Regions from separate parts of the Planococcus sp. TJ-201 genome, predicted to be linked through region 3. Evidence: riboswitches for the same ligand, from Rfam matches in the RefSeq annotation. Region 3 holds a riboswitch; each other region holds the start of a gene.
The links. A riboswitch is a leader RNA that binds a small molecule or an ion and turns the genes downstream of it on or off. The one in region 3 is predicted to bind S-adenosylmethionine.
Positions count from the first base shown of each region.

Region 1: it holds a riboswitch for S-adenosylmethionine, as region 3 does, so the genes downstream of both, sat (sulfate adenylyltransferase) here and mtnW (2,3-diketo-5-methylthiopentyl-1-phosphate enolase) in region 3, are expected to answer to the same signal.
Region 2: it holds a riboswitch for S-adenosylmethionine, as region 3 does, so the genes downstream of both, AC4EG4_RS05635 (methionine ABC transporter ATP-binding protein) here and mtnW (2,3-diketo-5-methylthiopentyl-1-phosphate enolase) in region 3, are expected to answer to the same signal.

Region 1 covers NZ_JBZDOG010000004.1:28,493-39,076, forward strand. The annotation lists gene AC4EG4_RS10820 (ATP-binding cassette domain-containing protein) at 1-675, shown strand, start outside; gene AC4EG4_RS10825 (sugar ABC transporter permease) at 688-1,863, shown strand; gene AC4EG4_RS10830 (sugar ABC transporter substrate-binding protein) at 1,992-2,972, shown strand; gene AC4EG4_RS10835 (sensor histidine kinase) at 2,969-4,435, shown strand; gene AC4EG4_RS10840 (response regulator) at 4,410-5,960, shown strand; gene xylF (D-xylose ABC transporter substrate-binding protein) at 5,962-7,014, shown strand; gene AC4EG4_RS10850 (NAD(P)-binding protein) at 7,043-7,675, opposite strand; SAM riboswitch class I at 7,953-8,059, shown strand; gene sat (sulfate adenylyltransferase) at 8,171-9,334, shown strand; gene AC4EG4_RS10860 (SLC13 family permease) at 9,352-10,584, shown strand, end outside.
Region 2 covers NZ_JBZDOG010000001.1:1,116,904-1,127,487, reverse strand. The annotation lists gene AC4EG4_RS05660 (STAS domain-containing protein) at 1-396, shown strand, start outside; gene pepT (peptidase T) at 447-1,664, opposite strand; gene AC4EG4_RS05650 (M20 family metallopeptidase) at 1,801-3,006, opposite strand; gene AC4EG4_RS05645 (MetQ/NlpA family ABC transporter substrate-binding protein) at 3,101-3,934, opposite strand; gene AC4EG4_RS05640 (methionine ABC transporter permease) at 4,145-4,795, opposite strand; gene AC4EG4_RS05635 (methionine ABC transporter ATP-binding protein) at 4,785-5,816, opposite strand; SAM riboswitch class I at 5,956-6,072, opposite strand; gene AC4EG4_RS05630 (glycerol-3-phosphate acyltransferase) at 6,196-6,837, opposite strand; SAM riboswitch class I at 6,970-7,085, shown strand; gene AC4EG4_RS05625 (O-acetylhomoserine aminocarboxypropyltransferase/cysteine synthase family protein) at 7,187-8,479, shown strand; gene metX (homoserine O-acetyltransferase MetX) at 8,492-9,505, shown strand; gene AC4EG4_RS05615 (helix-turn-helix domain-containing protein) at 9,564-9,794, opposite strand; gene AC4EG4_RS05610 (DMT family transporter) at 9,885-10,584, shown strand, end outside.
Region 3 covers NZ_JBZDOG010000003.1:110,464-121,047, forward strand. The annotation lists gene AC4EG4_RS08875 (methylthioribulose 1-phosphate dehydratase) at 1-449, opposite strand, end outside; gene AC4EG4_RS08880 (2-hydroxy-3-keto-5-methylthiopentenyl-1-phosphate phosphatase) at 446-1,111, opposite strand; gene mtnW (2,3-diketo-5-methylthiopentyl-1-phosphate enolase) at 1,117-2,331, opposite strand; SAM riboswitch class I at 2,407-2,516, opposite strand; SAM riboswitch class I at 2,788-2,941, shown strand; gene mtnK (S-methyl-5-thioribose kinase) at 3,018-4,208, shown strand; gene mtnA (S-methyl-5-thioribose-1-phosphate isomerase) at 4,205-5,266, shown strand; gene AC4EG4_RS08900 (sugar ABC transporter substrate-binding protein) at 5,263-6,345, shown strand; gene AC4EG4_RS08905 (sugar ABC transporter ATP-binding protein) at 6,410-7,966, shown strand; gene AC4EG4_RS08910 (ABC transporter permease) at 7,890-8,927, shown strand; gene AC4EG4_RS08915 (dihydrofolate reductase family protein) at 8,973-9,509, opposite strand; gene AC4EG4_RS08920 (EAL domain-containing protein) at 9,803-10,584, shown strand, end outside.

The DNA of each region.
Region 1 (10,584 bases), on a different contig from region 3:
ATTAACCTGGAAGTGAAAAAAGGGGAGATTATCGGAATTGCGGGTTTGATGGGATCAGGCCGCACCGAACTGGCCCTCAGCATCTTCGGCAACCCTAAAAACTACAAGCTTGATGGGGAGCTGGAAGTGCACGGAAAAAAAGAGAACTTTAAGCACACCAGCGACGCCATTAAAGCGGGTATCGCTTATGTGACGGAAGACCGCAAAGGCGACGGGCTGTTTCTGATACAGGACATCAAAATCAATGTCTCCGCTGCCCATATGAAGGGCATTTCAAAGAACGGCATCCTGAACTTGAACGAAGAAGTAAAAGTCGGGACCGAATATAAAAAATCGCTCAATATCAAAGCCAGCTCTCTCGAACAAGTGGTCGGCAAATTGAGCGGCGGCAACCAGCAGAAAGTTTCGCTTGGCAAATGGCTGTTCACAGGACCGAGAATTCTCATTCTCGACGAGCCCACCCGCGGAATTGATGTTGGGGCGAAATTCGAAATCTACACCATCATGAACGAACTGATTAAAGAAGGGCTCAGCATCATTATGATTTCCTCAGAACTGGGTGAGATCATGGGAATGAGCGACCGCATCTACGTAATGGCTGAAGGTGCGGTGAAAGGCGAATTAGCAATTGAAGAAACGACTCAAGAGACCATTATGGAGCTCGCGACGCAATAGGAGGCAGTCACAATGAATCTATTTACGGAAGCTAAATCCATCGTAAAACTAAATATCCGCGATTACGGCATGTACATCGCGTTGATCGTTATCATGCTGACTTTTACGATCATGACGGATGGCCTGTTCATCTCTTCTCGAAACATCAGCAATCTGCTGGACTCAGCAGGTTACATTGCTGTTCTTGCTGTGGGCATGACCTTGGTCATCGTTATCCGCCACATTGATTTATCCGTAGGTTTTGTTGCCGGCTTTTTAGGTGCAGTCGCGGCCATCTTTATGACACAGCTTGGTTTTTCCATCTGGATTACCATTCCCGCCATATTGTTGTTTGGGATTTTGATCGGTTGCTTTAATGGATTCTTGATTGCGCAGCTTGGCATTCCGGCTTTTGTGGCAACGCTGGCAGGAATGCTTATCTTCCGTGGAGCTTTACTGAACGTTACGGAAGATACAGGAACCATCATTATCAACAACGATCAATTTAATGCCATTGGCAATGGCTTTATTCCTTCGCTGATGCTGGTCAACGGTCTTCATTTGTTGTCCTTGCTGGTCGGAGTTGCAGCCATTCTTTTATACATTTACAGTGAAATTTCTACTCGAAAAAATAAAATGACTTACGGTTTTGACGTCATGTCAAGCGGTATTTTTCTCATAAAACTCCTGCTGGTTTCTTTGGTAATTGCCTACATTACATGGATTTTGGCCGGCTATAACGGATTTTCATGGACGATGGTCATCATGCTTCTGGTGGTAGTCATCTACCATTTCCTGACGACCAAAACGGTGCTGGGCCGCAATATTTACGCAGTCGGGAGCAATCCGGAAGCTGCGCATTTGAGCGGTATTAACGTTAAGAAAATCACCTATATTGTTTTTGGCTCCATGGGTATGCTGGCTGCCTTGTCCGGCTTGCTGTTCACTGCACGCCTCCAGTCAGCTACAACCACTGCAGGTACATTGTTCGAACTGGATGCCATTGCAGCGGCTTATGTCGGTGGTGTTTCGTCGGCTGGTGGTGTGGGGCGTGTTACGGGAGCCATCATCGGCGCCGTGGTTATGGCTTGTTTGTCCAGCGGGATGAACTTGCTTGGAACCGGTATTTCTTATCAGTACATGATTCGTGGAGGAGTGCTGGCGGCAGCTGTTATTTTTGATGTCATGACGCGCCGGCAGCGTGCTTAGGAAGTTTAAAAGATAAAAGCGGCATCTCCTTTTGGGGGATGCCTTTTGCTCATTAGGAACTGTATTGTGAATTTTCAGCCAAGTGGTAAAATGGGAACAGTTCACTACTGGAAAAGGAGCCGAATCCCATGAGGAAAAAAGTCATAATCATCCTTTGTTTTGTATGCGCCATTCTTGGTTTTTTTACTTTATGGTCGGCTGAGAGCGCTTTCCAGTCTGACTGGCAATTGCCTGCTGCTGTTCCTGCTGCTGAAGAAAGCTATCGCCTTGTACTGATCACGCAGGAGTTGGAAACGCCTTTCTGGGATAAAGTAGGGGAAGGTGCAACAGCACAAGCCAACCAGGAACAAGCAATGTTAGATGTATGGGGAAGCTACGGCAATAACCGTGAAGATTTTTTAAAGCAGATTGAAATTGCGCTGCATTCTAAAGTGGACGGCGTAATTGTACAAGGATTGGATACAGAAGAGTTCAAGGAATTGACGAAAGAGAAAGCAGCATTTTATGGCATTCCAATCATCACGGTTGCCAACGACGTACCGGTAGAAGAAAGCTTGCGCAAAACTTACGTAGGGTCCGATCATTATGCAGCCGGAAAAATGTTGGCAGAACAATTGGTCAAGGAGATGGGTGGTACTGGGCAAGTCGCCGTACTTGGGGATATAGAGCAGCAGTATAGCCAACGGCAGCGTCTGAAGGGCGTAACAGAAGGCTTGGCACAGCATGCTGGAATTTCCACAGTTTATGCAGAAAGCGGCAAGTCAGACGAAGAAATAGTGGCTGTTACGCAAAACACTTTGAACCATAACCCAAATCTTGAGGCATTTATTGCACTCAACGCTAACCACGTAGGGCCGATGATGAAAGAAATCAGCAGAAGAGCGCAACTAGAACCTTATTATTTTTATTCGTTTGATGATGGATCTGAAACGGCATCGTTGCTGGGCGAGGGCAAACTGGATGCGATGGTCCAGCAGTCTCCCGAACAGATGGGTGAACAAAGTGTTGAGTTGATGATGCAATGGTTGAGAGATGAGGTTGTTCCACTGGATGCCAGTGGATATACCACAGATATTCGTATCGTGAAAGGAGCGGAAGCTCAGCCATGAATACGATTCAGAAAAAGATCTGGATGCTCGCACTCGTGGTGTTGGTGATGATGATTGCCATATGGCTGACGCTAACCTTTTACAATCAAAAAGTACAGACCCAGTACAATGATATTTTGCAGCGTTATTTGCAGATGAACGAAATCACCACGGAAAGCCAGCAAATGGTGACTGATTTGAATAATTACTTGTTACTGCCCTCAGATGAAACTGAATCTTACCTGGAGGCCAGTAAAGAAAATCTTCTGGGCATTCAATCAACGATCTATGAACTGCGGAATGTAGAAAATGAATTTGCGTTAACCAATTACAGCCACTTGATCAGCAGTTTTATCGAAACAGTAGATCGATCTGTAAGTTTTCAAGAAGAGGGCGATACCGAAGCTTCCTTAGCTGAATTTACAGAAGCAACGCGAATTTCCATGTACATTTCTGAAATGACCTTAACCATCATTGATACCGAACTGAAAACCTATGAAGAATTTTACCGGGGAATCATTGAGCAATCGGCGGAACTAGAGCAACTCAGCATCTGGCTCTTGCTGTTGATTACAACCGCATTGCTGCTGTTTACGTATCTGTTTTCACTCAGTATCACAAAACCAATCCACCAATTGACAAAAGCGGCAAATGAGTTGGCCAAAGGGCGCTTTGACAGGGAAGTTCAAGTGGATTCCAATGACGAAATTGCGTTTCTTGCTAAAACTTTCAACCATATGCGAAGAAACATCAACGCCATGATCGTGGAGATCCAACAAAAAGCACAATTGGAAAGCGAGTTGCAAGACAGCAAACTGCTGCTTCAGCAAAGCCAACTGCGCAATTTGCAGAGCCAAATCAATCCTCATTTTCTATTCAATACTTTGAATACCTTATCGAAAAAAGCGTATTTGGATGGGGCTGAAGAAACCAGTGACTTGTTGGTCAGTGTCGCCAGTTTGCTGCGCTATAACTTGAAGCGCATGGACCGTGCTGTGACGCTGGCCGAAGAGGAATTTGTCCTGCGGCAATACATGGAAATCCAGAAAGCACGGTTCAGCGACCGATTGCATTTTTTTATAGAGCTGGACTCGACGTGTTTAAATTTGCAGATTCCTGGCCTCACGCTGCAGCCGCTTATTGAAAATGCGGTGATTCATGCGATTGAGCCGGAGGAAGATGGTGGCCATATTTGGTTCCGCATCAAAGACCAAGGAGAAGAAGTGTGGATCGAAATCGAAGATAATGGCCAGGGAATGAGTCTGGACAAACAGCAGCAATTGCTCGAAGGGTCGATCGTACCGGCGGAGGGGCATTCAACTGGCATCGGCTTTGTTAATGTCGTCAAAAGGCTGCAGTTGTTTTACGGAAAGGACGATTTGGTAGCGATTGAAAGCAAAATCGGCCAAGGCACAAAAATTATTTTGAAATTACCGAAAGTCAGGGGGGCGACGCACCATGATCAAGCTGTTGATAGTGGATGATGAGCCAATTGAACGGGATGGGATGCAAGCTATTTTGCAGCGTGCCTATAACGAGTTTGACATTAAACAGGCCCGAAACGGCAAAATAGCGATTGATTTGGCAGAATCTTGGGAGCCTGACTGGATTTTTATGGATATTATGATGCCAGGTATGACAGGGTTGGAGGCCATCGAAAAGATCCAGCAGCGAGATCGGGATATTCAGTTCGTCATGATCACGGCTTTTGATACGTTCGATTATGCCCGACAGGCAATCAAGTTAGGGGTCAAAGACTATTTGCTCAAGCCAAGTAAAGCCAGTGAAATTGTAGCAACTGTCGGAAAATTGCTTGAGCAGCAAGCTCAAAAAGAACAGGCTTCGGCGGTCCAGCACCAGCAGCAGGAAGACTTCCAGAAAGCCTTGGCGATTGTGGAAACCGATGTTGTCACCCAATTGCTGTTTGATCATGTCCACGATGTCCATATCGAAATGCTGGTGGACTTGCTCGAAATCCCAGCGACTGCTGAGAAATTTGTTATGACGGTTATGGTACCGGAAGGCTTGGAAAAATTGTATCCGCAACTAAAAGAGAAAATCCGTCAAACTGAAAATGCGTGGATTGGCGCTTTGTATGGCCGCCAATTGCCTATTATTGTTTTTCGAAATCAAGAAAAATCGTTTCGGTCTCAGGCAATTTCATTGGTCAGAGCGATCTTGTCCATTTCGGACAGCCGACAGGAAGGATGGTTTGTCGGCGTGGGACCCGTTTGTGAATCACTGGAAGATATCCGGAATTCCTATCAAAAATCGCTGATCGCCACAATGGACTTGTCACTGCCATCCAGATACCGTTTTTCTTCTGACGTCCCTTCTCTTGAAAAAGTGGGCGATGCTATTTTTGTTAAGCAACAGGAGAAAAAGCTATTTGATTTTATTCGGTTGGGAGAATGGGAGTCAATTAACCGACTGGCGGCAGACCTGATCCGGCGCTTCGAACAAGAAGGAGCGACAATTCTTTGGACACAGCAGCGGACACTTGAGTTTTTATGGGTTACTGCGCGGGTCATGGGCGAAATGGGCATCGACGCTACAATTCCCTATTACACCATCCAAGCCAAGGATCATCGGCAGCTGCTTAATGAAACGCTGCAAGTGATTGAACGATTGAAACAGGTTTACTTGAAGCATTACGATCGCCTGGAAGTGGATAAAGTCCATCAGATCAAGCAGTATATTATGGATCATTCCCACGAAGATATTTCATTGGATGCACTGGCGCGGAAAGTAGAGTTAAGTCCCATTTATTTGAGCAAAATGTTCAAAGAAAAACTGGGCATCAACTATATCGATTTCTTAACCTCCTGCCGTATGGACAAAGCGAAAAAGTTGTTGGGAGATCCACAAAAAAGCTTAAAGGAAATTTCTTTCGAGATCGGTTACCATGAGCCAAATTATTTCAGCAAAGTGTTTAAGAAGATGAACAATGTGTCTCCGAAGGAATACCGACGGACATTAGTGGAAAGGAAAGATCAGTCTAATGAATAAAATGACTCAACTGGCCACGGTTTTATTCATTAGCCTGTTTTTGGGTGCATGTGCACCCGAGCAGTCAATCGGCAAAGCGGTACCCGAAAAAGCAACGGTCACGGACCGTGATGAGCCTATTAAAATTGGGTTTTCCATGGATACGCTGAAAGAAGAGCGCTGGTTGAAAGACCAGGCGCTGTTCAAGAAAGCGATAGAGGACTTGGGCGCGGAAGTGGAGATTGTGGCAGCCAATGGCGACGATGCCTTGCAGCTTGCTCAGGCTGAAACGCTGATTCAACAAGGCATCGACTTATTGGTCATTGTGCCGCATAACGCGGAAGCGACCGCAGCCATTGTCCATACGGCTCATCGCGCTGGAATTCAAGTGATTGCTTATGACCGGCTGGTGAAAAATGCAGACATCGATTTATACGTATCGTTTGATAACGAGCAAGTAGGCGAAATGCAGGCAGAGGCAATTTTAGAGCTGGTGCCAAAAGGGAATTACGTCTATATCGGAGGGGCAACGACCGATAACAATGTTCACTTGATCAAGAAGGGCGTATTCAACGTATTGCAGCCTGCCATCAACCGGGGAGATATTAAAATTGTTTACGATCAATGGACCGAAGACTGGTCACCGGAAAAAGCATTTCTCAATATGACCGAAGCCCTTGAAGCAAATAACAATCAAATTGATGCAGTCATAGCCGCTAATGATGCAACGGCTGGCGGTGTTATTCAGGCATTGGAAGCGCAGGGCTTAGCGGGCAAAATTCCGGTAGCGGGCCAGGACGCAGAACTGGCTGCTGCGCAGCGAATCGTCGGCGGTACCCAAACAATGACGGTTTACAAACCCATTCAAACCTTAACTGAACAAGCTGCTGCTCTGGCAGTCAGAATGGCAGAAGGGGAAAGCGTCACTACCGTAAAATCTGTCAATAATGGCAAGATCGATGTGCCATCCATTTTACTGGCGCCCATTCCAGTGACTGCTGAAAACATGAGGGATACCGTTATTGCAGATGGTTTCCATACCGGGACAGATGTTTACGGAGCGGGCAATGAATAAATGCTAATTTGCCCTCCAGCTTCAACCTCTATTCGGTAGCATTGTCTTTGGCTGCGAGCAGCTGCAATTCATGGAGCGTGTGTTGTTGAACTTCATTTGATAAAAAAGATTTGTCCAAGAAATTGCGCAAGTAGTTTTCCTTGGTGTTTCTGGACAGCTTAGTTTGTTTGAGAAGCTGTCTGGCATGATAAAGAAAGTCTAAGTATTGTTCATAGCTCTCGTCAAATTGTTCTTGCAGTTCGTGTTTGATTTTTTTGGCGAGCATCGGGCTTGCGCCATTTGTAGAAACAATGATGCTCAATTTGCCTCTGTTGAAATGTGCAGGAAACTGAACATTGCCAGACTCTGCTTCGGTAGAAGCATTGACCAGGCAATTTGGCGGGGCGGCTTTTTGTGCGGCGGCGTTAACGACCGGGTCGTTTGTCGCAATCACCAGCATGAAAGCCTCTTCGGCATCTTTTGGCTCGAACTTTTTTTGTTTCCATCCAATTTGTCCTTCTTCCACCCACCGCTGGATTGTCGGCGTTACGGATGGGCTAATCACGGTCAAGCTGGCTTTGCTGTCGAGCAACCCGTCCAGTTTTCGTTCAGCAATTTTCCCTCCGCCGACAACGACCACGTTTTTGTTTCCCAAATCGATCATGATGGGGATTACTGTCATCTTCTCCGCCTCCTCCATTCCTTTAATAGTATCAAATAAGTGCTTCACTGCACTGAATAGAAATGGTTCAACTCCCACCTCTTGTGGAGGATCTGTCCAAGGCAAATGAAGTGGTATATAGCCGTTATCTTTTCAAAAAAAATTATTCCTTTGGCCCTATGGCAATACAGCTTTTTCAAAAAAAAGTTAAAACATAGTTTGACACTCTGAATAGTATATTATATACTTTGTGAAATCAAATTTTTCAATTAATTTTCCAATGCCAATTGAATATGCATTCTTATCAAGAGAGACGGAGGGATTGGCCCTTTGATGTCTCAGCAACCCTCCTTTATGGAAACGGTGCTAACTCCAATAGGCTTTCATCAGCCTAGAAGATAAGAAGAGAGTTTTGTTTTTACGGACCTTCTTCTTGCCGAAGAGGGTCCTTTTCTTTTTGTCTGAACAGTTTTTAAGAAAGCAACAGAACACAAAACTAACCTTGGAGGTAATAACATGACGAACAAAGCACATGGTGGAGACTTGGTAAACAGACAGCTGACAGGCACCGAAAGAGAAAAGGCATTAAAGAATGCGGAAACACTTTCCACTTTATTCATTTCAGATTGGGCCATCTCGGATTTGGAACTGATCGGCATCGGTGGGTTTAGCCCGTTGACTGGTTTTCTTGGACAAAAGGATTATGAAAGTGTGCTGCATACATCGCGCCTCAGCAATGGCAACGTGTGGAGTGTACCCATTACATTATCGGTCACGACAGAAGAAGCAGACAGCTACGAGCTGGGCGATGAAATTGCGCTGAAAGGCAAAGACGGTGTCATCTACGGAACACTCGAGCTGAAGGAAAAGTACACGTATGACAAAAGGTTGGAAGCAGAAAAAATTTACGGCACGACAGAAGTAGCACATGCTGGCGTGGAAAAACTATACGAACGCGGAGATGTTTACTTGGCAGGTCCTATCACCTTATTAAATCGTCCGGACCATAGCGAGTTCAAAGAATTTCATCTGGACCCGGTTGAAACGCGCCAGTTATTCCAAGATCTTGGCTGGAAAACGATTGTCGGCTTCCAGACGCGCAACCCGGTGCATCGCGCACATGAATACATTCAAAAAGCCGCATTGGAAGTGGTGGATGGCCTCTTGCTGAACCCGCTCGTGGGTGAAACAAAATCCGATGACATTTCAGCTGCAGTGCGGATGGAAAGCTACCAAGTCATCTTAAAGCATTACTATCCTGCAGACCGGGCGCGCCTCGCCATCTATCCAGCTGCAATGCGCTACGCCGGACCGAAAGAAGCGGTTCTTCACGCCATTGTCCGCAAAAACTACGGTTGTACACATTTCATCGTTGGACGGGATCATGCCGGTGTCGGCGATTACTACGGCACATACGAGGCACAGGAATTCATCAGCCAGTTTGAAGAAGAATTGGGCATTCAAATTTTCAAATTCGAGCATTCATTTTACTGCAATGCATGCGAAAACATGGCCACGGCTAAGACATGTCCGCACAGCGCAGAAAACCATGTTCATTTAAGTGGCACGAAAGTTCGTGAATTGCTTCGCAACGGAGAAAAACCACCGAAGCAGTTTTCCCGTCCGGAAGTAGCCGATGTGCTCATCAAAGGCTTGCGGGAGACCGTTATTAGTAACTAATTAGGGGATGGTTGCCCGTGTCAGTCCAAATGATTTTTGTGCTTATCGTCATCGTCGCCATGGTCAGCGCCTTGCTTTTTGAAATTGCCCGTCCGGATATGATTGTATTTTCAGCATTGGTAGTGTTGCTGCTGTCCGGAATTTTAACAACAGAAGAAGCATTGCGCGGATTTTCGAATCCAGGAATGTTGACAATCGCTTTACTGTTCATCGTTGTCGGTACTGTACAAAAGCACGGCCTGATCGACCAGATGATGATTGGCTGGCTGAATAAAGGCAAAAGCTTGAAAGGATCTTTGTTTCGTATTTTTCTTCCGCTCCCGTTGTTTTCGGCTTTTTTGAACAACACACCCATTGTTGTCACGTTAACTCCACTTTTGAAAAAATGGTGTGAAGAACGCAATATCGCACCTTCCAAAGTGCTGATTCCTTTATCGTATGTAACGATTTTTGGGGGGACTATCACCCTAATGGGAACATCGACCAATCTTGTGGTGCACGGGATGCTGCTCGATTACGGCCTGCCTGGCTTTTCGTTGTTTCAATTAGCAATTGTCGGCATTCCCATCACCATTGTCGGTTTGATTTACTTGTTTACGGTAGGCAACATGCTGTTGCCTGAGAACAACAGTTTCAGCAAGCAGGTCGTTGAAGATTCCAGAAACTACATTGCTGAAATGGTGGTGGAAGAAAATTTTCCTTACGCCAATCAAACGGTGGAATTAGCAAAACTGCGCGACTTGAAAGGTTTGTACTTGATTGAAATTATCCGAGATCAGACCCGGATTTCATCGGTCAGTTCCAAAACCATCATTCAGTCAGGAGACCGCCTAATTTTTACCGGACTCATTTCAACGATCGCAGAGCTGCAAAAAAGAAAAGGGCTGACTTTAAAGACCGGGACCAATTTGCAGTTGGAGGATTTGAAAAACGGCAACACGCAGCTGGCGGAAGCGGTCGTTTCCCATGAATCTTCGCTGCTCTCGAAAACGATCAAACAATCTCAATTTCGTTCACGTTACGATGCAGGCGTCATGGCGGTTCACCGCAACAACGAACGCATTAAAAGCAAAGTCGGCGACATCATCCTGCGGCCGGGGGACACCTTGCTGTTGCTTGCGGGAACCGGATTTGTGGAAAAATATCAGCAGTCCAACGATTTTTACGTCGTGTCTTCCATGACACCGCCAAAAACCTTGCAAGAAAGCCGTTTTGTCGGCTGGTTCTCGCTGCTGGTTTTACTGGGAGCC
Region 2 (10,584 bases), on a different contig from region 3:
GAATTAAATGAAATGATCAAAGAAATTTCCTCTCCGCTTATTCCGGTTTTGGAAGATATCGTTGTCGTGCCTTTACTGGGGACTTATGATGAAGCCCGGGCAGAAGAGTTGTTAGTGAAAACACTGCAAAATCTGCCCAAGCACAAAGCCAAGTATTTGATTTTGGATTTGACCGGTTTAAACCACAATTTTACTCAGCATGCAGCAATGCTGATAGAAAAGTTAGGGTCAGCCGCATCATTAATCGGAACACAAACGATATTGGTGGGCATCTCAGCAAAAATGAGCCTGACGATTACAGACTCAGGCATCAACTTATCAAAATTTCAATGTTTCCAAACGCTGCAGCACGGCATTCATTATGCCTTAGCTCAAAATGGACGATGCATCGTATAAGTTGAAAAAGAGCGTATTGGATCTGATCCAATACGCTCTTTGTTGTTTATTTACTTAGCAGATTTGACGATTTCAATAATGACTTGTGTTGCTTTTTCCATGTTCTCGGCTGAAATGAACTCGTATTTTCCGTGGTAGTTTTCTCCACCCGTGAAAATATTCGGAGTTGGAAGCCCCATATAGGATAACTGGGATCCGTCTGTTCCGCCGCGAACTGGAACAATGTTGGGTTTAATGCCGAGTGCAGTCATCGCATGTTCAGCATTGTCGACAATCTCCATAACAGGCTCAATTTTCTCACGCATATTGTAATACTGATCTTCGATTTCCAAATGGATGGCTTCTTCACCATATTGCTGCTGCAGTTTTTTAGCAACTGACTGCATATGCTGCTTTTTGGCCTCGAACTTATCTTTATCGAAATCACGGATAATATACGTCAATTCCGCGGTTTCCACATTGCCGGTAAAATTGTTCAAATGGATAAACCCTTCGTATCCTTCGGTCAATTCAGGCACTTCGCTTTTCGGCATTTCCTGCTGAAATTGAATGGCTACTGTTTGGGCATTGACCATTTTGTCTTTTGCTGAACCAGGATGAACGCTTTTTCCTTGGACCACTAGTTTGCCACTGGCGGCATTAAAGCTTTCATACTGCAATTCGCCAAGAGGGCCACCATCCATTGTGTAAGCATATTTTGCACCAAAACGTTCTACATCAAACTTGTGTGGGCCACGGCCAATTTCTTCATCCGGCGTAAATGCGACACGAATTTCTCCGTGCTCAATTTCCGGGTGGGTATGTAAATAGTCCATTGCCGTCATGATTTCAGCGATACCGGCTTTATTATCAGCGCCAAGAAGAGTTGTGCCGTCTGTTGTAATCAATGTATGCCCAACATAGTTTTGAAGGGCAGGAAAGTCGGCAACCGTCATCACAACACTCTCGTTCAACGGAATGTCCTGTCCGTCATAATCATTGATGCGTTGTGGATTAACATTTTTTCCGGTAAAGTCGGTGGCTGTATCTACATGTGCCAGGAAGCCAATCACTGGAATGTCCCGCTCTGTGTTGGCTGGCAGCGTGCCAAACAGATAACCAGCGCTATCCATTCCAACATCGGTTAGGCCAATGGAATTCATCTCCTGTTCCAACTCACGGAGCAAATCAAACTGGGTATCCGTAGAAGGCGTAGTGGTGCTGTTAAAATCAGATTGTGTATCGATTTTTGCGTAACGGACAAGCCGTTCAATTAAGTTCTCCAACATGTATAATCCCCCTCGAATAAGTTCTGTATAAATTGAACAATGGGTTCAACCTATATAGGAATAGTTTAGCATGAAGTGGGAAAGGGATGAAAATTCTGGATAAAAAAACGATGCCCCTGTGAGGAGCATCGTTTTTTTAATTTTGTAGTTTTGCTTTCACAGCATCGGCGTGAACCGCTTTAATTTGTTCTAAAAGAGCCGTCTCCGTAAGCAGGCGATAGCCGGTATTGGCCAACGCTTTTGCACCTTTAATGAGGGCGCTGTTTCCATGTTCCGATTTAGCAGCTTCACGGAACTCAGCCGTATGGGCAATCAAGCTCTCAGGTCCAATTTTAATATAACCATGTGCAGTAGGAACTTCATAACTGATATTGCCAGCGTCTGTAGAGCCAAGGCCAGAGATGCGGGAGTCGGCCACAGCCTCGCCTTGTGCTTCGAGCTCGCTTCGGACAATTGTGTCGAGAGCCGGAGTCAGGACCAAGTCACGAACTTCATTTTGGAAACGCTCGATTTTCACGGTAGCACCCGTTGCCAAAGCAGCGCCTTCGGCAATGGCACGGATTTTGCGCGCGGTATCGGATGTTTTCTTCCAGGAATCGCCGCGGATGTAAAAGCGGGCAGCCGCATATTCGGGAATAATGTTCGGTGCATCCCCTCCGTGTGTAATGATGCCATGGACACGTGCATCTGATGGCAGTTGTTGCCGCAGTGCATTAATGCTGTTAAACAGCTGCAAAACGGCATCGAGTGCATTGATGCCTTCTTCAGGAGATCCTGCCGCATGGGCAGGCTTGCCATAAAAGTGGAATTCCAATGGATCGACTGCCAGGGAAGGACCGGTGACAGCCGAATTTCCGGAAGGGTGCAGCATTAAAGCAGCATCAATGCCTTCGAGCAGGCCATGTTTCACGAAACTGCCTTTGGCACTGCCATTTGGACCGCCTTCTTCTGCAGGTGTTCCAAGCACCACAACGCGGCCGCCGGTAGTTTCCAGTGTTTCAGATAAGGCAATAGCGGCCGCAACACTGGTTGTTCCAATGATATTGTGGCCGCAGGCATGGCCGATACCCGGAAGTGCGTCGTACTCAGCCAGGTAGGCAATCGTCGGTCCAGGAAGAGAGCTTTTCTTGCTGGCGAAAAAGGCAGTATCGTGGCCTGCAACTGCTTTCTCAACGGAAAACCCTGCATCCTCAAGCAAACGAATCAGTAGCGAACTGGCATAAACCTCTTCGTTGCCAATTTCAGGTTTGGCATGGATTGCCTGGCTTGTGTCAATGTAAATGCTGCCTCGGGAATCGATTGACTGGCTAAGAGTTTGTGCTGCTTCCTTGGTAAGGGTCATTGGAATTCCTCCTGTAAAGGTTAGATTGAATGCATGATGGATTGACTATAATTGAGGCTGTACGAAAAGCCATGTTTGGTTCAATCGGAAATGCTTATTCGTAATCGACCAATTCCTCAACTGTTACAACAGTTGGAATCTGAGCGCCTTCTGTGTGTTCGATAATGAAGTCAGCAGTGTCTTCCTGCTGATAAATTTCGACGATTTTCTGGTATGCTTCGTTGTCCGCTTCTTCAGCACTTGCAGCAATCAAGTTGATGTACGGTTTAGCTGTGTCGCTTTCGCGGGCAATCGGATCTTCAGTCGGGTTTAAGCCAGCATCTACTGCAACGCCGTTGTTGATGACGGAACCGGCAACATCCGGCATAGCGCGTGGCGTGTGGCCAGAAACCATTGGCATAATTTCAATGTTTTTCGGGTTATCGATAATGTCTTCGGCAGTTCCTGTAAGCCCGGCATCCTCAGATAAGGTGATCAATCCTGCTTCATCGAGCAGCAGGAGGGCACGGCCCATGTTGGTTGCTTCGTTTGGCATTGCGATTTGCGAACCTTCAGGAATTTCATCGATTGATTCGTATTTGTCGGAGTACAAGCCCATTGGCGCAATGACAGTTGAGCCGATTGGCACGATATCGATATTGTGTTCTTCCACAAACTCATCAAAGTACGAAATGGTTTGGAAAGCATTCAAGTCAAGTTCTCCTTCAGCAAGTGCCAAGTTTGGTGCTACGTAGTCGGAAAAAGTTTGAATTTCCAAATCAATTCCTTCAGCTTCTGCTTTATCGGCAATGTAATCCCAGATGGTGGTGTCGGAACCGCTGATGCCAAGCGTAACGGTAGTGTTGCCTTCAGAACTGCTATCGTCTCCGCAAGCCCCAAGGGTTAGTGCTGCAAGTGAAAGTAATGCTGTAGCTGTAATTTTTTTCATGATTAATTCCTCCAATTTCTCTCTAATGTTTTTATTCGTTCTAAACTTTTATATCCGTCAGAGCTACACGGGCGCTTGCGCTTTTCTTTGTCTAGACTCCAGCTGCCAGATTCTCGGGTCATAAGCCACTCTGGCTGTGCGGCAACGAACGCCGCTTCGCCAGATCGTCTTATGCCTGTCGAATCTAAACGGCAGCTTCCGCTTTTCTTGTCAACTGCGTCGCACACTTCTTGACAATACATTTCCGAGTGTTTGGACGCCTTGCACGAGAACAACAAGAATCGCTACTGTAATGAACATGACAAGCGTGTCGAATCGCTGGTAGCCATAAGTGATGGCCAAATCGCCAAGGCCGCCGCCTCCGATGGCACCTGCCATCGCCGATGCACCAATCAGGCCAACTACCGCGATGGTTAATGCGAGAACCAGAGAGCTTAGAGCTTCTGGAATGAGAAAGCGGAAAATGATTTGCATCGGTGTGGCGCCCATTGCTTGAGCCGCTTCGATAACGCCTTTGTCGACTTCCAATAAGGAGTTTTCAATCAACCGGGCAATATAAGGGCCAGCGTAGAAGACCAATGGCACAATGGCAGCAGCTGTTCCGATGGACGTGCCGACGATCAGGCGGGTCAAAGGAATAATGGCCACCATCAAAATGATAAACGGAACGGAACGGAAAATATTGATGACAATGTTGAGCACTTTGGAAATCGGTTCGTTTTCCAATAAATGGCCTTTGCGTGTAACCACTAGCAAGATGCCGAGTGGAAAGCCAATCAATAACGAAAAGCCGAAGGATGCGCCGGTCATGTAAATGGTTTCCCATAAAGCTTCTAAGATTTGTTCGTAATTAACTGACATAGTTATTGACCTCCTCTATTTGAATATCACTGTCCCGAATAGAGGATAAGGCTCGCCGGATTTCACTTGGCTCTCCGGAAAATTCAACAATCAGATTGCCGTAAGGAATGCCCTGCAACTCTGTAACATTGCCGAACAGCACGTTCAAATCAACTTTGAAATCCCGCGAGACACGCGACATGAACGGTTTGCCGACCGAATTTCCAGTAAACTGGAGGCGATAAATCGCATTGTCGCTTTTGGCGTTCTGAATTTGCAAGAGCAGTGATTCCGGAAGCTCATCATTCATGACCGAGCGGACAAAACGTTTTGTCGTAGGTTGTTGCGGGTTCGAGAAAATATCGAAAACGCTGCCTTGCTCAATGACTTTTCCTGTTTCAAGCACAGCTACCTTATCGCAAATTTCCCGGATAACGCCCATCTCATGTGTAATGAGCAAAATGGTGATGTTGTATTCATTGTTGATTTTGCGCAGCAGATCCAAAATTGATTTAGTCGTTTGCGGATCGAGTGCCGAGGTCGCTTCGTCGCATAGCAGGACGGAAGGGTTGGTAGCCAGCGCACGGGCAATGCCGATTCGCTGTTTTTGTCCACCGGATAGCTGATCCGGGTACTTTTGTGCCTGATCCCCCAGACCGACAAAGTCGAGCAGGTCTTTTACTTGTTTTTCGATCTCCGCTTTTGGTGTTTTCGCCAACAAAAGCGGCATCGCAACATTATGGTAAACCGTTTTTGAATTCAGCAGATTAAAATGCTGAAAAATCATGCCGATGTCTTTTCGGATGGTGCGGATTTCCTTGCTGGATAGGGTGGATATGTCTTTTCCCAGAATCATTACACGTCCTGTGGTAGGGCGTTCGAGCAGGTTGACCGTGCGGATCAATGAACTTTTTCCGGCTCCACTAAAGCCGATAACTCCGTATATTTCTCCGGTTTCGACGGTCAGGTCAATGCCATTCAAGGCATGGATTTCCTGTTTGCCTGATTGGTAGGTCTTGGCGACGCCTTCGAATTGAATCATGGTGATGGTGCCTCCTTAGGTTGGAATGAATTGTATCAAATCGACGGTGTCTCAAATGCTGATTGAGATAATAGACAAAAAAGAGCCCTCTTTTTTCTCATCCATAAGAAAAAAGAGGGCTCCAGTTGAAACCATCTAATTCTCATCTTCCAAATGCCTTAAATGGCATTTGCAGGAGTTGGCACAGTTTTTGCGGTTAAACAAATCTGCTGCCGAAACGTCTCAGGGCCTGTCCCTCGGTTTCTCTTGATAAGAAAGTGATGTATGCTATTCGATTCGTGAGTCTTACTTTATGGTGAAATAACAAAAAAGTCAAGAAAAACTTTGAGATTTATTTCACAATCTTTAAAATGTGAGAAAAACCACTGTGAAATCTACTTTAAGATGATGTACTAGATTTCTTGCGCAAAACTGAAGATACTTTACTTTCAGTACCATCTTTTATTCGGATAATGTTTTCATTATGCTTCCATACGGCCATAGCAAATAAAGCCGAAGCAGTCAGCAAGGGCCAAGCTCCAGATGCCGGAATAAAAGCAATGACAAAATAAACGGCATAAAGAACAAATACGCCAATTACCAAGTAGTCTGTTGCAAGCGAAACGCCGATCAACAGAATCAGTCCAAGCAACCCAAGCTTCCAATCGAGGGCGAGCATAACGCCAATGACTGAAGCGGTTCCTTTCCCGCCGTCAAAGTTCATGTAAAAGGGAAAGTTGTGCCCGAAAACTACCCCGGCACCTGCCACAAACAACAAAGCCCAAGTCATTTCAGCTGAGAAGTTTCCTGTTTCCAATAATAAGCGGAGACCTGCAACTGCAGCAAATCCTTTAAAAATATCAATAAATGCAACAAGCAATCCATATTTCCAGCCCAATACGATTGCAGCATTGGAAGCACCGGAATTTTTCACACCTTCTTTTTTTACGTTAACTCCTGACAAAGCCTGTGCAGCAAGGGATCCGTGAAAACAACCAATGATATAGCCTGCAACGAATAATAGCAAAATCCAAACCAGCATACCGATTCCTCCTCTATACTAAATGTTAACGTTTGAGTGAAAGGAAGGTTTCAAAATTTTTTGACTAATACGCTTGACAAAAAGCGCTGAAGTTTTTATACTTCTCAACAAGATGAAAAACCAAATCAAATACTCTTATCAAGAGTGGCGGAGGGATAGGCCCTGTGATGCCCGGCAACCGACAGACATTTTGTCTGGAAAGGTGCTAATTCCTACAGAACTGATCGACAGGTTCTGACAGATAAGAGGAGGAAACTCCGTAATTTACGGCCCTCTTCTTAACCGAAGGGGGCTTTTTGCTGTCCCTTTCTGCATGAATAGTATCCACAAAAAATAGGGGGAATGGAAAATGACCAACTTAAAACCAGAAACATTATTGCTTCACGGCGGACAACAGCCGGATCCTACGACAGGATCAAGAGGGGTTCCCATCTACAAAACTACTTCTTACGTTTTTAAGGACACTCAGCATGCACAGGATCTTTTTGGACTGAAGGATACCGGCAATATTTATTCGCGTATTATGAATCCGACGGTCGATGTCTTTGAACAGCGGGTAGCGTTATTAGAAGGCGGAACAGCAGCTGTTGCCTTGTCTTCCGGAATGGCGGCCATTGCTTTTTCCATTATGAATATAGCAGAAGCTGGAGACGAAATTGTGGCAGACAGCAACCTGTATGGCGGAACATACAATTTATTGGCGAACACGTTGCCGCGTTATGGCATTACGACAAAATTTGTGGATGCGACAAATCCCGAAAACTTCAAAGCGGCGATTACAGATAAAACCAAAGTTCTATTCGGTGAAATTATTGGCAACCCGAGCTTGAATGTCTTTGATGTAGAAAAAGTAGCAGCCATTGCTCATGAAAATGGAATTCCACTATTGATCGATAATACCTTCGCGTCGCCATATGGCAGCAATCCCATTGAATACGGGGCAGATGTCGTCATTCATTCCGCTACAAAATGGATTGGCGGGCATGGCACGACAATTGGCGGAGTGGCTGTAGACGCGGGAACGTTCAATTGGGACAATCCTCGCTTTCCGAATTACACACAGCCGGACGAAACATACCACGGATTGCGGTATGGCATCGATGTACCGGAAGCGGCTTTTGCGACAAAGTTACGTGTTCAACTGCTTCGGGATTTTGGGCCATCCCTCAGTCCGGAAAGTGCCCATGCTTTGTTGCAAGGGTTGGAAACCTTGCACCTGCGCATTCCAAAACACAATAGCAATGCCCAACTTGTCGCCGATTATTTGAAACAACACCCGCAAATCGAGTGGGTGAATTTCCTTGGTTTTGAAGATCATCCTTCTCATCAACTGGCGAAGAAATACTTGAAAAACGACGGTTATGGATCAATTGTCAATTTTGGAATTAAAGGCGGGCGTGAAGCGGGCCGGAAAGTGATTGACAGCGTCCATCTGTGGTCTCATGTAGCCAATGTAGGGGATGCTAAATCACTGATCATTCATCCGGCTTCGACTACGCATCAACAATTGAACAACGAGGAACTACAAGCATCCGGCGTAACAGAGGAGCTAATTCGCTTGTCTGTCGGGTTGGAGAATGCAGAAGACTTGATCGCTGATTTGGAGCAAGCGATTCAGGCAGCCGTATTGGAAAATGCATAAGGAGGGATTTTCATGAAAACAGTCTCCATCGGCTCGTTAACCCTGGATTCAACGGAGGTTTTAAACGATGTAGAACTTGCATATGAACGTCTCGGAGACCGGGAATCTCCGGTTGTCCTAGTCTGCCATGCATTGACAGGCGACCAATATGCAATTGGCACAGAGGGCAATCCAGGGTGGTGGGCTGGGTTGATTGGACCAGGCAAGCCGGTGGATACGACTATTTTTCAAGTGATTACCTTTAATGTTCTTGGAGGATGCCACGGATCAACGGGTCCTTTATCGACAGATCCGGCAACGGGAAATCCCTACCATGCTGCGTTTCCAACCCTGACCATACGTGACATGGTACGCGCTGAATACTGTGCACTTAAAAAGCTTGGCATCAACCATCTCGCCGGTGTGATTGGCGGTTCGTTAGGTGGAATGAAGACCTTGGAATGGGGAAGATCTTACCCTGAATTCATCGATGCGATTTTTCCTTTAGCCGTAACCCCCTATTACAGTGATTACGGTGTTGCTTTTAATCACATCGGCATACTAGCAATAGAAAGTGACAGTGAATTTAATGGTGGAAAGTATAAAGATTCTGCTCGTTTAAAAGGTTTTGAAGTGGCACGAATGGCAGGCATGGTTACTTATCGGAGCGGCAATATGTTTAATCAGCGATTTGGACGAACCCATGACGGCAACGAATTCGATGTTCAATCTTACTTGAATTATCAAGGGAAGAAACTGGCGGGCCGATTTGATGCCAATAGTTATGTGCTGCTGTTGAAAGCAATGAATACACATGACATCCAAGATGCTGTTCTGGATATTCCAGTGTTTTCATTATCATTTACTCATGATTTGCTTTATCCAAGTGAACTAATGATTCCATGGCTTGAAAAACAAAAAGTGGCAAGCTGGGAAATTGTTGAAACGGAATTTGGCCATGATGGGTTTCTTGTAGAGTTTGAAAAATGGGGCGGGTTTATAAAGAACAAGTTAAAAAGCCTTCTAGTGCCTGAACTTACGCGCTGAGAGAGATTTACAAAAAAGCATCTGAACGGGAAGGTTCCCCGTCAGATGCTTTTTGTAGTCAATCTTCATCCTTAATATCCACATCGTCTGGGATGGGCATGGCACGCCATTCTTCAAGCGCTTGTTTTGCTTCTTCCAACTGTTGGAAATGCATACCGAACTGAGAGGTATTGATCATGTACTGTTCTCCATCATGGACTGCTCGAATACGGCCTTCCAATACGTAGCGTTGAACTTGCTCTTCAGGCATGGACAAAAAGGCGGCAGTTTCCTGGACTGTCATATACATAGGATCCCCTCCTCTTTTCTTTTATTATAATAGAAGGGGGGAGCTATCTCAATTTATTAACGGCATGGAAGAGTATGCAGAAAGGCAGAGGTGTTGATTTTGAATTACATAGCTTATTTATGGGTGTTGCTGGCTGCCGTCTTATGGGGGACGACCGGAACAGCCCAGTCTTTTTTCGTTGGTACAGCGCATCCGTTGTCGATTGGCGCATTTCGCTTAGCGATAGGTGGTTTTTCTTTAATGATCTTCGTGCTGGTAGCGAGAACGTTATCGATCCGTTCGATTCCATGGCCCGCCGCCATTTTTTCTGCCATCAGTATGGCCTTGTTTCAACCATTATTTTTTTCCTCGGTCCAGTTAACGGGAATTGCGATCGGCACGGTTGTCACGATCGGCAGTGCACCTGTACTAACGGGAATAATCGAATGGCTTGCCTTTAAGAAAAGGCCTGACAGAATTTGGGCAATCGCCACCCTGCTGGCATTGGCAGGATGTGTTTTGCTGTTTGCCAATAAAGGGCAGCAGCTGGTGGATCCATTGGGAATCGCCATGGCTCTTGGTGCAGGGTTGGCTTTTGCAATCTATGCCCTTGCCAGTAAAAATGTATTGAAGGTAATGGAGCCAGTTTCTGCTGTTGCGGTTATTTTTTCACTGAGCGCCTGCTGTCTGCTGCCATTTTTATTGTTCTTTGATTTGTCTTACGCAACAGTGTCAGGAAACGTATGGCTGCTCGTCTATTTAGGGATTGGAGCGACAAGTCTGTCCTATATTTTGTTTTCTTTTGGATTAA
Region 3 (10,584 bases):
AGCATTGGAATATCTGCATGGTTGGGGATGACGGGAATGCTCAGTACCGCGTCCTCTTCCCACAATCCAAAAGCTTTGATCAATTCCTGGCCCTGAAAATCAATTTTTCCGGCGTCGCCGTACAATTCAGAAATGACATTATTGGCGACCGTATGGACATGGAGGCTGCACCCGGCGCTGGTCTTTCCATAAATTATACAATGCAATAAGGTTTCAGCAGATGGTTTCAACGTTGATTCAACAGCGGGCTGACCATTGGCATCGACAAGCAGAAAATCTTCATCTGTACGTTTTTTCTTGTCTTTGCCGCTCGCGGTTACCAGAAATTCGAGCGGTTCGTCCGCCACTTTGATGGCAAGATTGCCGCTGGTCCCCATAAACCAATCGCGCACGGCCAGTTCGTCTTTGACATCCGCCAATTCCCGCCACTTTTCATGCAAAAGGGTCATGACTTCACCCCTATATATTCATCAACAATCGCAATAACTTCGTGGAACGTTTCGAACGGTTCGTAATTGATGCCCGCTTCTTGGCATTTTTCAGCCAGCAAATCCCGAGCAATGACGAAATCCGCTTCTTTTGCAGCTTCCCAGTCACTGATGGAGTCTCCAATGACGATGCTTTTCGTGTCTTTGTCCAAAAGATCCCGGATGACAGATGGTTTGCAGCATCCGCAGCCCTGGCTTGTGCAGGCATCGTCGCAGCCATGCGGAAATTCCAGTTTGATAAGATCACCTGAAAAGTCAGCGCTGTTGCAGTAGATGTCATCAAAAGGTCCGAAAGGTTCAAGTAGCGGATGGACAAAGAAATCAATGCCACCGCTAACAATATACAAAGGCAAATTCTGCTTTTTCGAATAGGCGACAAAGTCGCTGAATCCTTCGCGTATTTCCGCCTGCTCCAAAACATAGGAAATAATTTCGTCTTTTTCCGAAACCGGAAGCAAGGAAAACATTTTTGCGACACCCTCACGTATTGAGATGGATTGGTCGAGAATTTGGTCTTTGACCGGTATCCATCCCGGTGGATCAAATTTTTCCATGATGGCAATAATATTGTCATTAGCTGTAATCGTACCGTCAAAATCACAAAAAATAATCGGTTTGTTCACTGTTTTCACCCCCATAGTTCAAGTGCTGTCTGCAATTCTTTATGCTGTTTGCCGGCATTCTGCAAGGTTTCTCCCTGCAGCACGGCGTCAATGGCTTGTCTGAATGCCTGTCCGCCGCCAGCTGCTCCAGCGGGATGTCCGTGAACGCCGCCTCCGGCATTGATGACGCTGTCGATTCCGTAATCCGCCATCAGCAAAGGCACAAGCCTCGGATGAATTCCGGCGGATGGCACTGGAAAGCTGCGTTTTAGCGGGCTGTCCCGTGTCAGTTCTTTGCCGAGTGCCAGGGCTGCCGTTTTTTCCAGTGCAACACTGCCGTAAGGTGAAGGAAACAGCGAAAAATCAGCGCCGACATATCGGATCAGTTTTCCAAGGGCCAGCGGTGTCGCAAGGCCATAGAAGGCAGAAGAAGTGAAGGCACCGCTAAAAGCGGGATGCGCCATAAGCGGCAAGGCGATATCATCATCTTCAGCAAGCTCCTGCAAGACATCCAACCCATACGCATGAACGTTGAACAACAAGGCATCTGCTCCAAGTTCGCGTGCTCTCCGTGCTTTTCCTCGCAGTTCTGAAGTTCTCCCTGACAGGTTCACCGCATAAAGCGTTCGGTGTCCCGTTTCTTCATAGACATCATCAAGCACTCGTTTACCCGTGGTAATGCGGCTTTCAAAAGGAGTTAGTGGGTTATCAAATAGTATTTCATCATCTTTGACCAGATCCACGCGGCCTAATGCCTGCTGACGCAATTGAGCGGACAGGAAATCCAGGTCACGGCCGATGACGCCTTTAAAAATACTCATGAGAAGCGGCCGTCCTCCAACGCCAAGAGTGTCGCGAATTTCTTCGATGCCAAAGCGCGGTCCAGGAAAGTGGCTAAGCAGGTCGTGGCTAAACTCCAGATCCAATAGCTTTACTTCGCCATCCAACGACAATTTGCCGAAAACAGTAGTCAAAATGGCAGGCAGGTCAGCCGAAAAATTCACGCTTGGGTAGGCAATTTCAAGCTCTGCTTTTATTAAATCCGGTTTTAGCGGGTGGCGTTCTTGTTCAAATTCTTCGATGGAGACGACATTTCCTTTATGGTGTTTCAGTTGTTCCTGTTCAAGCAGCGGCAAGTCAGTCCAAGAACCGATGGTCAGTCCCAAAGCGATGCCGTCCGCTTTTTTTTCGAACGAACCCGGTTTTCCGTAGACTTGATATGTAGCAGTCAAAACGCTCATGTATTCCACACTCCCATGCAAATTTTAAAAAATAAAAACCTCTTCAAATAAGAAGAGGTTAAGGGCGTTAACAACTTCTTATTTCTCAGCCACCGGTTCTGGCTGCAAGAATTAGCACCGTGTCCATCAATGGACCGGTTGCCGGGTATCATAGGGCTTGTCCCTCCACCTGCTCTAAATAAGAAAGATATGAAATTGGGTAAATATGATTTATTAAGTCAGACTATCGGTTTTTATCAATTGATATTCCACAAATCCGCTTCGTCCGCGGAAAGCGTCCGCCTGAAGCGATTTCTTCCACTACAAGATTAGTAAAGTAATTCTGATTATTTCATGTGCGCAGAAATCTGTCAACTCCGTTATCATAAAATTGTTTTTATTGGAAAAATGGATTGACAGTTAATTCTGAATCGTGATAGGATTCTTTTCATAACTTAAATTAAATAACACGTAGTACTCTTATCAAGAGCTGGCAGAGGGATATTGGCCCGATGACGCCCAGCAACCGACCGTAATACCTTCGTGAGAAGGGGCGCTTTATGCGCCAGGATGAAAATCCTGCAAGGCACGGTGCTAATTCCATCAGAAATTTATTTCTGAAAGATAAGAGGCATGGAATCTCTTATTCTGGCCTCTTTCTTTTATGAAAGAGGCTTTTTATATTGCATATGAAAGGAAGATTTACAATGACACTTACGGTTCCCGCTACTTATAAAGCCTTAACGGAAGAAACAGCGATTGCGCTGGCAAAAACGGTTCATACATTTGACCCTGCTGCCCAATTGACTTGCCGGGAAATCGGCGACGGCAACTTGAATTATGTTTTCCAAATCGAAGATCCAAATACAGGAAAGCGGCTGATCATCAAACAGGCATTGCCATACGCTAAGATTATCGGCGAAAGCTGGCCGTTGACGTTAAAGCGCGCGACGATTGAAGCGAATGTCCTCAGAAAGCACGGAGAATTTGTCCCGTCACTCGTGCCAACAGTCTTTGCAACAGATGAAGAGTTGGCCATTACGGTGATGGAAGATTTGTCTCATCTGGAGATTGCGCGGGAAGGGTTGATCCACGGACGGAATTTCCCGAGATTGTCGCAGGACATCGGTGAATACTTGGCACTGACTTTATTCCACACATCGGATTACGGCTTGCATCCTTTTGAAAAAAAGCGTTTGGCTGCGGAGTTTTCCAATCCCGAATTATGCAAGATTACGGAAGATCTCATTTTTACAGATCCATTTTTTGATCTCGATACCAACGATTACGAACCGCAGCTTCAATCAGCGGCAGAAGCGATCTGGAGCAACCGGAAGCTTCAGCTCGAAGTAGCAAAATTAAAGAAAAGCTTTTTGACTGAATCGGAAGCTCTGCTGCATGGCGACCTACACACCGGCAGTATTTTTGCCAGCCAGACGGAAACGAAGGTGATCGACCCCGAATTCGGTTTTTACGGTCCGATTGGATTTGATGTTGGTTTGTTCCTGGCGAACTTAGTTTTCCAGTCGATCACACGCGAAGATGAGAATCGCCAAGTGATGGTAGAAGATATCAGAAAGACCTGGGATGTCTTCGCTTCTTCATTCACCGAGCTATGGAAAAAATATAGTGTGGAATCGTTCAAGGAGACAGAGGGCTACCTGGAGCATGTGCTTGAGAAAGTGCTGACAGATGCAGCCGGTTTTGCAGGATGCGAATTAATTCGCCGAACCATCGGCTTGGCACATGTGAAAGATCTGGACAGCATCGAAGACGCAGGTAAGCGAATCGCCTTCAAGAAGCAAGCATTGCAGACTGGCCAGGTTTTGATTTTACAGCGCAAGGAAATCACATCGATCAACGATGTACTGCAAATTCTTGAGGAGGCCCGTACATGAGCATCCCCTTATCCATCAAATGGGACGGCCAGCAGCTGACCATTTTAGATCAGCAAAAACTGCCGCATGCCATTGAATATGTGACGCTTGAAACCGTCGAAGACGTTTACGATGCGATTCTTGCATTAAAGGTTCGCGGAGCACCCGCCATCGGCATCACTGCAGCTTATGGACTGGCTAACGGCGCCAAGCGGCACGATACGGATTCGTTGGAAGCTTTTCAGCAATACGTTGAAAAAGATGCCGCATACTTGAATTCTTCCAGACCGACCGCAGTCAATCTTGGCTGGGCGCTTAGCCGACTGAAAGATAAGCTTCGAGAAGCAGAGAACGTACCACAAGCCAAACTGCTGCTTCAGGCGGAAGCAGTCCAGATCCACAAGGAAGATGAAGAGTCGTGCCGCAGCATTGGCGAGCATGCACTGGTGTTGCTGCAAGAGCAAACGCGGGTAATGACTATTTGCAACGCCGGTTCGATTGCTACGGCAAAATACGGCACTGCATTAGCGCCGTTTCACCTGGGCAGCGAGCGGGGACGTGAATTTGAAGTGTTCGCCTGTGAAACCCGGCCGATTTATCAAGGCGCACGCCTGACGGTATGGGAGCTGCAGCAGTCTGGAGTGGACGTTACGTTGATCACTGACAGCATGGCTGCACACACGATCAAAGCAAAAGGGGTTGAAGCCATCATTGTCGGTGCCGATCGCATTGCAGCCAATGGCGACACGGCAAATAAAATTGGAACTTATAATTTGGCCTTACTGGCTGCCGCCTTCAGCATTCCGTTTTACGTGGCAGCACCGGCTTCAACTTTCGATCTGTCGATAGAAGACGGAAGCGCGATTCCCATTGAAGAGCGCAACCCGGAAGAGATTACCCATATGAACGGACAACCGGTAGCGCCGCTTGGCACAAAAGTATTTAACCCGGCTTTTGATGTAACACCGGGACACTTGATTACCGCGATCATTACTGAAAAAGGCATTATCCAATCCGATTATCAAAAAAACATCCCTGATTTGCTCGGTGCATCTGCAGGAAAAGGAGAAAGATTATGAAAAAACAATCCATCTGGCTGCTAGCCGCATTATTATTTATCAGTATGTTTTTGGCCGCATGCCAACCGCAAGGGGACGTCAGTGAAGAAGAAACTTCTTCGGATACAGAAGGCGAAGCCTCTGATCATCCGCTTGCCGGCAAGGAAATTGCATTGATCATGCAAATCAACTTGGGTACATTTTCTGCTCAGTACATTGCGGGAGTAGAAGAGCAAGTTGAGAGTTTCGGTGGGAAAGCGACCGTTTTCACTTCAGAAGGCGATTTGGCGAAAATGGCATCTAACTTGGATGCAGCGATTAATCAAGGCGTCGACGGCATTTTGATTGACCATGGAACAAAAGAAGCGCTGAACCAAGGAGTTGAAAAAGCGCTGGAAGCTGGAATTCCGGTAGTGGCGTTTGATACGGGCATTGATGTGGAAGGCGTTGTTTCTTTAGAGCAGGGAGACCAGCAGATGGCGGAAATGACATTGGAAAAACTGGCCGAAGATAATGGCGGCGAAGCTAATATTGTCAAAATTTGGACAGCTGGCTTTGCACCAATGGAAAGACGCCAGATTGCTTACGAGAAATTCATGACGGACAATCCGGGCATCCAGGAAGTTACAGCATTTGGAGCTGCTACTGACAACACGGCATTGGATACACAATCACAGATGGAAGCTGTTTTGAAGCAATACCCGAACGAAGGAGAGATTACAGCGGTCTGGGCTTCTTGGGATGAGTTTGCAAAAGGTGCTGTCCGTGCCATTGAACAGGCAGGGCGTACCGATATCAAGGTCTACGGCATTGACATGAGCGATGAAGATTTGCAATTGATGCAAAAAGATGGCAGCCCGTGGGTAGCTTCTGCAGCTGTCGATCCAGCAGATATTGGACGCATTCAAGTGCGTTACCTCTATCAGTTGTTGAATGGTGAGGAGCCGGAAGAAAAAGTAGTCTTGGAGCCGGTGTTTATTGAGACGGAGAACTTGCCTGAAGAAACGGTGACAACAGATGAGTTGAGTGAATTTGTAGAAGGCTGGGGAGCAAGCGACCAAGGTTATACAGATGACCTGCGCGAATTGGAAGGCCAATAATCTTTACCAGTTCGAGCTGTCCTGAAAGATGGGGACAGCTCTTTTATCAGAAAGGGGCATTTCTATGGTAGAACCGTTGCTTTCGATGAATGCTATCGGAAAGAAATTCGGTGCAGTTACGGCGCTTCAAGGAGCAGAGTTTCAATTGAAAAAAGGCGAAGTCCATGCCATTCTCGGTGTTAACGGTGCAGGAAAAAGTACCTTAATCAAAATTTTGTCAGGCGTCTATCAACAGGATGAAGGATCGATTTATCTGGACGGTGCAGCCATTCGGCTGGAATCACCGAAAGCCGCCAAGCAGCAAGGGATCTATTGTGTTTACCAGGAAGTGGATACCGCCATTGTGTCCGAGTTGACCGTGGCGGAAAATATTCTCCTGGATACCTTTGCAGAAAAAGGAAAGCTGTTTGTTTCCAAGCAGAAAATCAATGAACAGGCTCGCTCGGTGCTGCATGAGCTGCAGGCAGAAAACATCAATGTTCAACAGAAAGCGGCACTCCTAACCTTGGCAGAAAAGCAGATGATACTGATTGCCAGAGCATTGGTTCATTCGGCAAAAATTATTATTTTCGATGAACCAACAGCACCTCTATCGATTCATGAATCGGAAAAGTTGTATACGGTGATTGCAAAACTAAAAGCACAAGGTGTCGGCTGTGTTTTCATTTCGCATCGCCTGCCTGAAGTATTTGAAATCAGCGACCGGATCACCGTCATGCGCGAAGGGACGCTTGTCCAAACTTACGATACGGCTCAGGCCGATCAGGACGGGGTCATCGAAGCGATGCTCGGTGCGGCGCTCAGCCATGAATTGGAGCCGCGTGCGCATGACATCGGAACCGGCTTGCTAGAAGTTGCTAATTTATCGGATGGCCAAAAGCTTAAAGACCTGTCGCTGACAGTAGCAGCAGGAGAAGTGGTGGGCGTTGTCGGGCTGGTAGGTGCGGGAAAAACGGAGCTGGCAAAAGCGCTGTTTGGCGGAACGCCTTTAACATCCGGAACAATTAAGCTTGCCGGGAAAAACGCTCTAATCAAACATCCAGCAGACGCCATCAAAGCAGGAATGGCGTTGATTCCTGAGGAGCGGCGAAAAGAAGGGTTGTTTGTTCAGGAATCACTGGAAGCCAACGCATCATTTCCTAACTTGAAAAAATTCTCTAAGCGCCTATTGATGGACCGGAAAGCCGAAAAGCGTTTTGCCAATGAAATCATTGAGCGGCTGCGCATCAAAACCGGCAGTACAGAAACACCGCTTGTTCATTTAAGTGGAGGAAATCAGCAGAAAGTGGCTATTGGCAAATGGATCTCACTCAATTCCTCCCTGTATTTGTTTGATGAGCCGACCAAAGGTGTCGATATTGGAGCAAAAGTTGATATTTTTAGGTTGATCCGCCAATTAGCCGAAAGCGGCAAAGGGTGTTTGTATTTTTCAAGCGAAATTCATGAAGCCATCGGGATTTCCGATCGCATTCTCGTAATGTACAATGGTCAAATCGTGAAAGAATTATCACGACAAGAAGCGACCCAAGAAAGGATTTTATTGTATGCAAGTGGCGGAAAAGAAGAGCTTGGGGAAAAACAAGAACTCAGTGAAGGAAAACGCGATTCAGTTTCTATTTAAATACGGCGCCATCGCTCTCCTTATTTTCATTATTTTTTATTTTAGTACCATTAGCGACTCTTTTTTCACATACGGCAACTTCTCAGACATTCTGCGCTCAATTTCCATTGTTACCTTACTTGCTCTGGGAGTGACATTCACGCTGGTGGTGGATGGCTTTGATTTATCTGTTGGTTCAACCATGTCGTTATCGACTGTTGTGTCCGCTTCGTTGATGGTCTGGTACGATATGCCACTATGGCTGGTACTGGTTTTGCCGCTATTGATCGGCGTTGTGGTCGGGGCGGTCAACAGCTTCCTCATTGTGGTTATCGGCATTCCGGATCTGTTGGCGACCTTGAGTATGATGTACATTGTGGCCGGACTGCACCGGACCTATACGGAAGGCTATTCAATCTACAACAACATGCCGTTGACTTCTGGTGGAACTGCACCCGGGCAATTATCGGAAGCCTTTTTGTGGATTGGCCAAGGACAAATGCTGGGTCTTCCGGTTCCGGTCTGGATCATGCTTGTTATGGTGCTCGCTTCTTACGTCGTGCTTAACCACACGCGTTGGGGAAGAGTGTTGTATATGACAGGCGGAAATGCTGAAGCGGCTACCTTGTCAGGTGTTAGCGTCAAAAAAGTGAAATTCACGGCGTATGTCATATCCGGTGTTTTTGCTTCAATGGCCGGCATCTTGTTCACGGCACGCGTTGGTTCAGGGCAGATTGATGCAGGAGCTCCATTGATGATGGAAGCAGTGGCAGCTGTATTTGTCGGCTACTCGGTTTTAGGAGCAGGCAAGCCGAATGCACTAGGTACATTTTTCGGCGCTGCAGTTATCGGCATCCTGTTGAACGGATTGACGATCCTGAATCTTCCTTATTATGCTTTTGATATTATCAAAGGCAGTGTTTTGGTTGCTGCACTGGCAGTTACGTATGTTTACGCCAAAAAGAAATTTTCTAAAGCATAAAGGCAAAACAAAAGGCTTCCAGATGGGAGCCTTTTGTTTTTGCCGTTATTTGTCTGGAGTGTAGCTGGCGATGAGGACCCCTGAGTCGGTTGAGCGAATTTCTTTTAGATTGAACATTTTCTGATCGGCATTTTCCTTGAACAGCCGTTTGCCTTCGCCTAAAATGAGCGGAAATGTCATCAAATGCAGTTCATCGATTAAATCATGCTTTAATAGAGTTTCAATAAGCTCTGCACTGCCGTAAACCAATAGCCGCTGACCGGTTTTTTTCAGCTTTGCCACTTCCTGTGCTGCATTGTCAGTAATCAAGCGTGCGTTCCATTCTGTACGCTTCAGGCTGGTGGAAACAACATACTTTGGCAGTTGGTTCATTCGGTCGGCAAAACCCTCTTCATCTTCAGCTGCTGGCCATGCTGCAGCGAATCCTTCGTATGTCACCCTTCCAAGCAGCAACGCGTCACTGCGAAACAATAAATCGAGTTGAAATTTGGCTATTTCATCATCCCAGTAGGGTGCAGTCCAGGATGGTTCTTCCATAACCCCATCAAGTGTCAAATACATTGCTACAATGATTTTTCCCATAACTATTCCCCTTTCTTTTAAGAGAGGCGTTGTTGAATCATATGCTTCAAAGTTAGAAAAAATAATAGTACAATGGTCCTTTTTTAGACGTGCTTCGATTTAGTAGCTCTCTAGAATTAATTCTAGCTTGAAAGAAAATATCCTTTAATTAAAAAAGATAACTGAATATTAGTATATGAAAAGGGTACAAAGTTAAAGAATGAAAAAAAATATTAATTTTTTGTCAAAAGACTAACAGTTCTTATTACTTATAAAGTAAACTATAAATACCAGAAAAGGAGGAGATGAAATATATGCAGTGTAATAATTGCTCAGTTACAGATATCAAATTTGAAATCCGGTTGGAAGGTGAAACGAATCTTTCAGCGTTACAGATAGTTATAGATCATTTGGAGAGAAGAGAAATCGAGGTCATCACCAAAGGAAATAAGTTGCAGATGAACGAGAAAGGTGCCAGAGAATTCCTGGACTTTTGCAGTGATTTATTGGATGTGGAACGAGTTGTGTTTCGCATTGATCAAGAAGCATGGCAGCCATTAAAAGGGATGGCGAATGTGTTCGCAACGGAATGGATAGACGACGTAATAAAAAATGAACGGCTTACGTGCCATTATCAGCCAATTGTGGATGCAAACGAAAGCATCTTTGCGTACGAAATGCTGGCGCGTTTCCAGAACGAAGACGGGTCGATGATTTACCCAAACGAAATTTTTCCAGCTGCTAAATCCCGAGGACGCTTGTATGCACTGGACCGGGTCTGCAGAATGACGGCTGTAAAATATTCCGCTGCGTTAAAAGGAGAAAAGGCATTCATCAACTTTATTCCGACTTCCATTTATTCACCTGAATTTTGCTTGCGCTCGACAATCGATTTATCTGAGCAATTAGGGGTAAATCCAAAATCATTGGTATTTGAAGTTGTGGAAACGGAAAAAGTAGATGATGTGGATCATTTGAGAGAAATTCTGACTTATTATCGAGAAAGAGGATTTGATTATGCACTGGACGATGTGGGTGAAGGGTACAGCACAATTGAACTTTTGGCGGATTTAAAACCAAAATACATGAAGCTGGA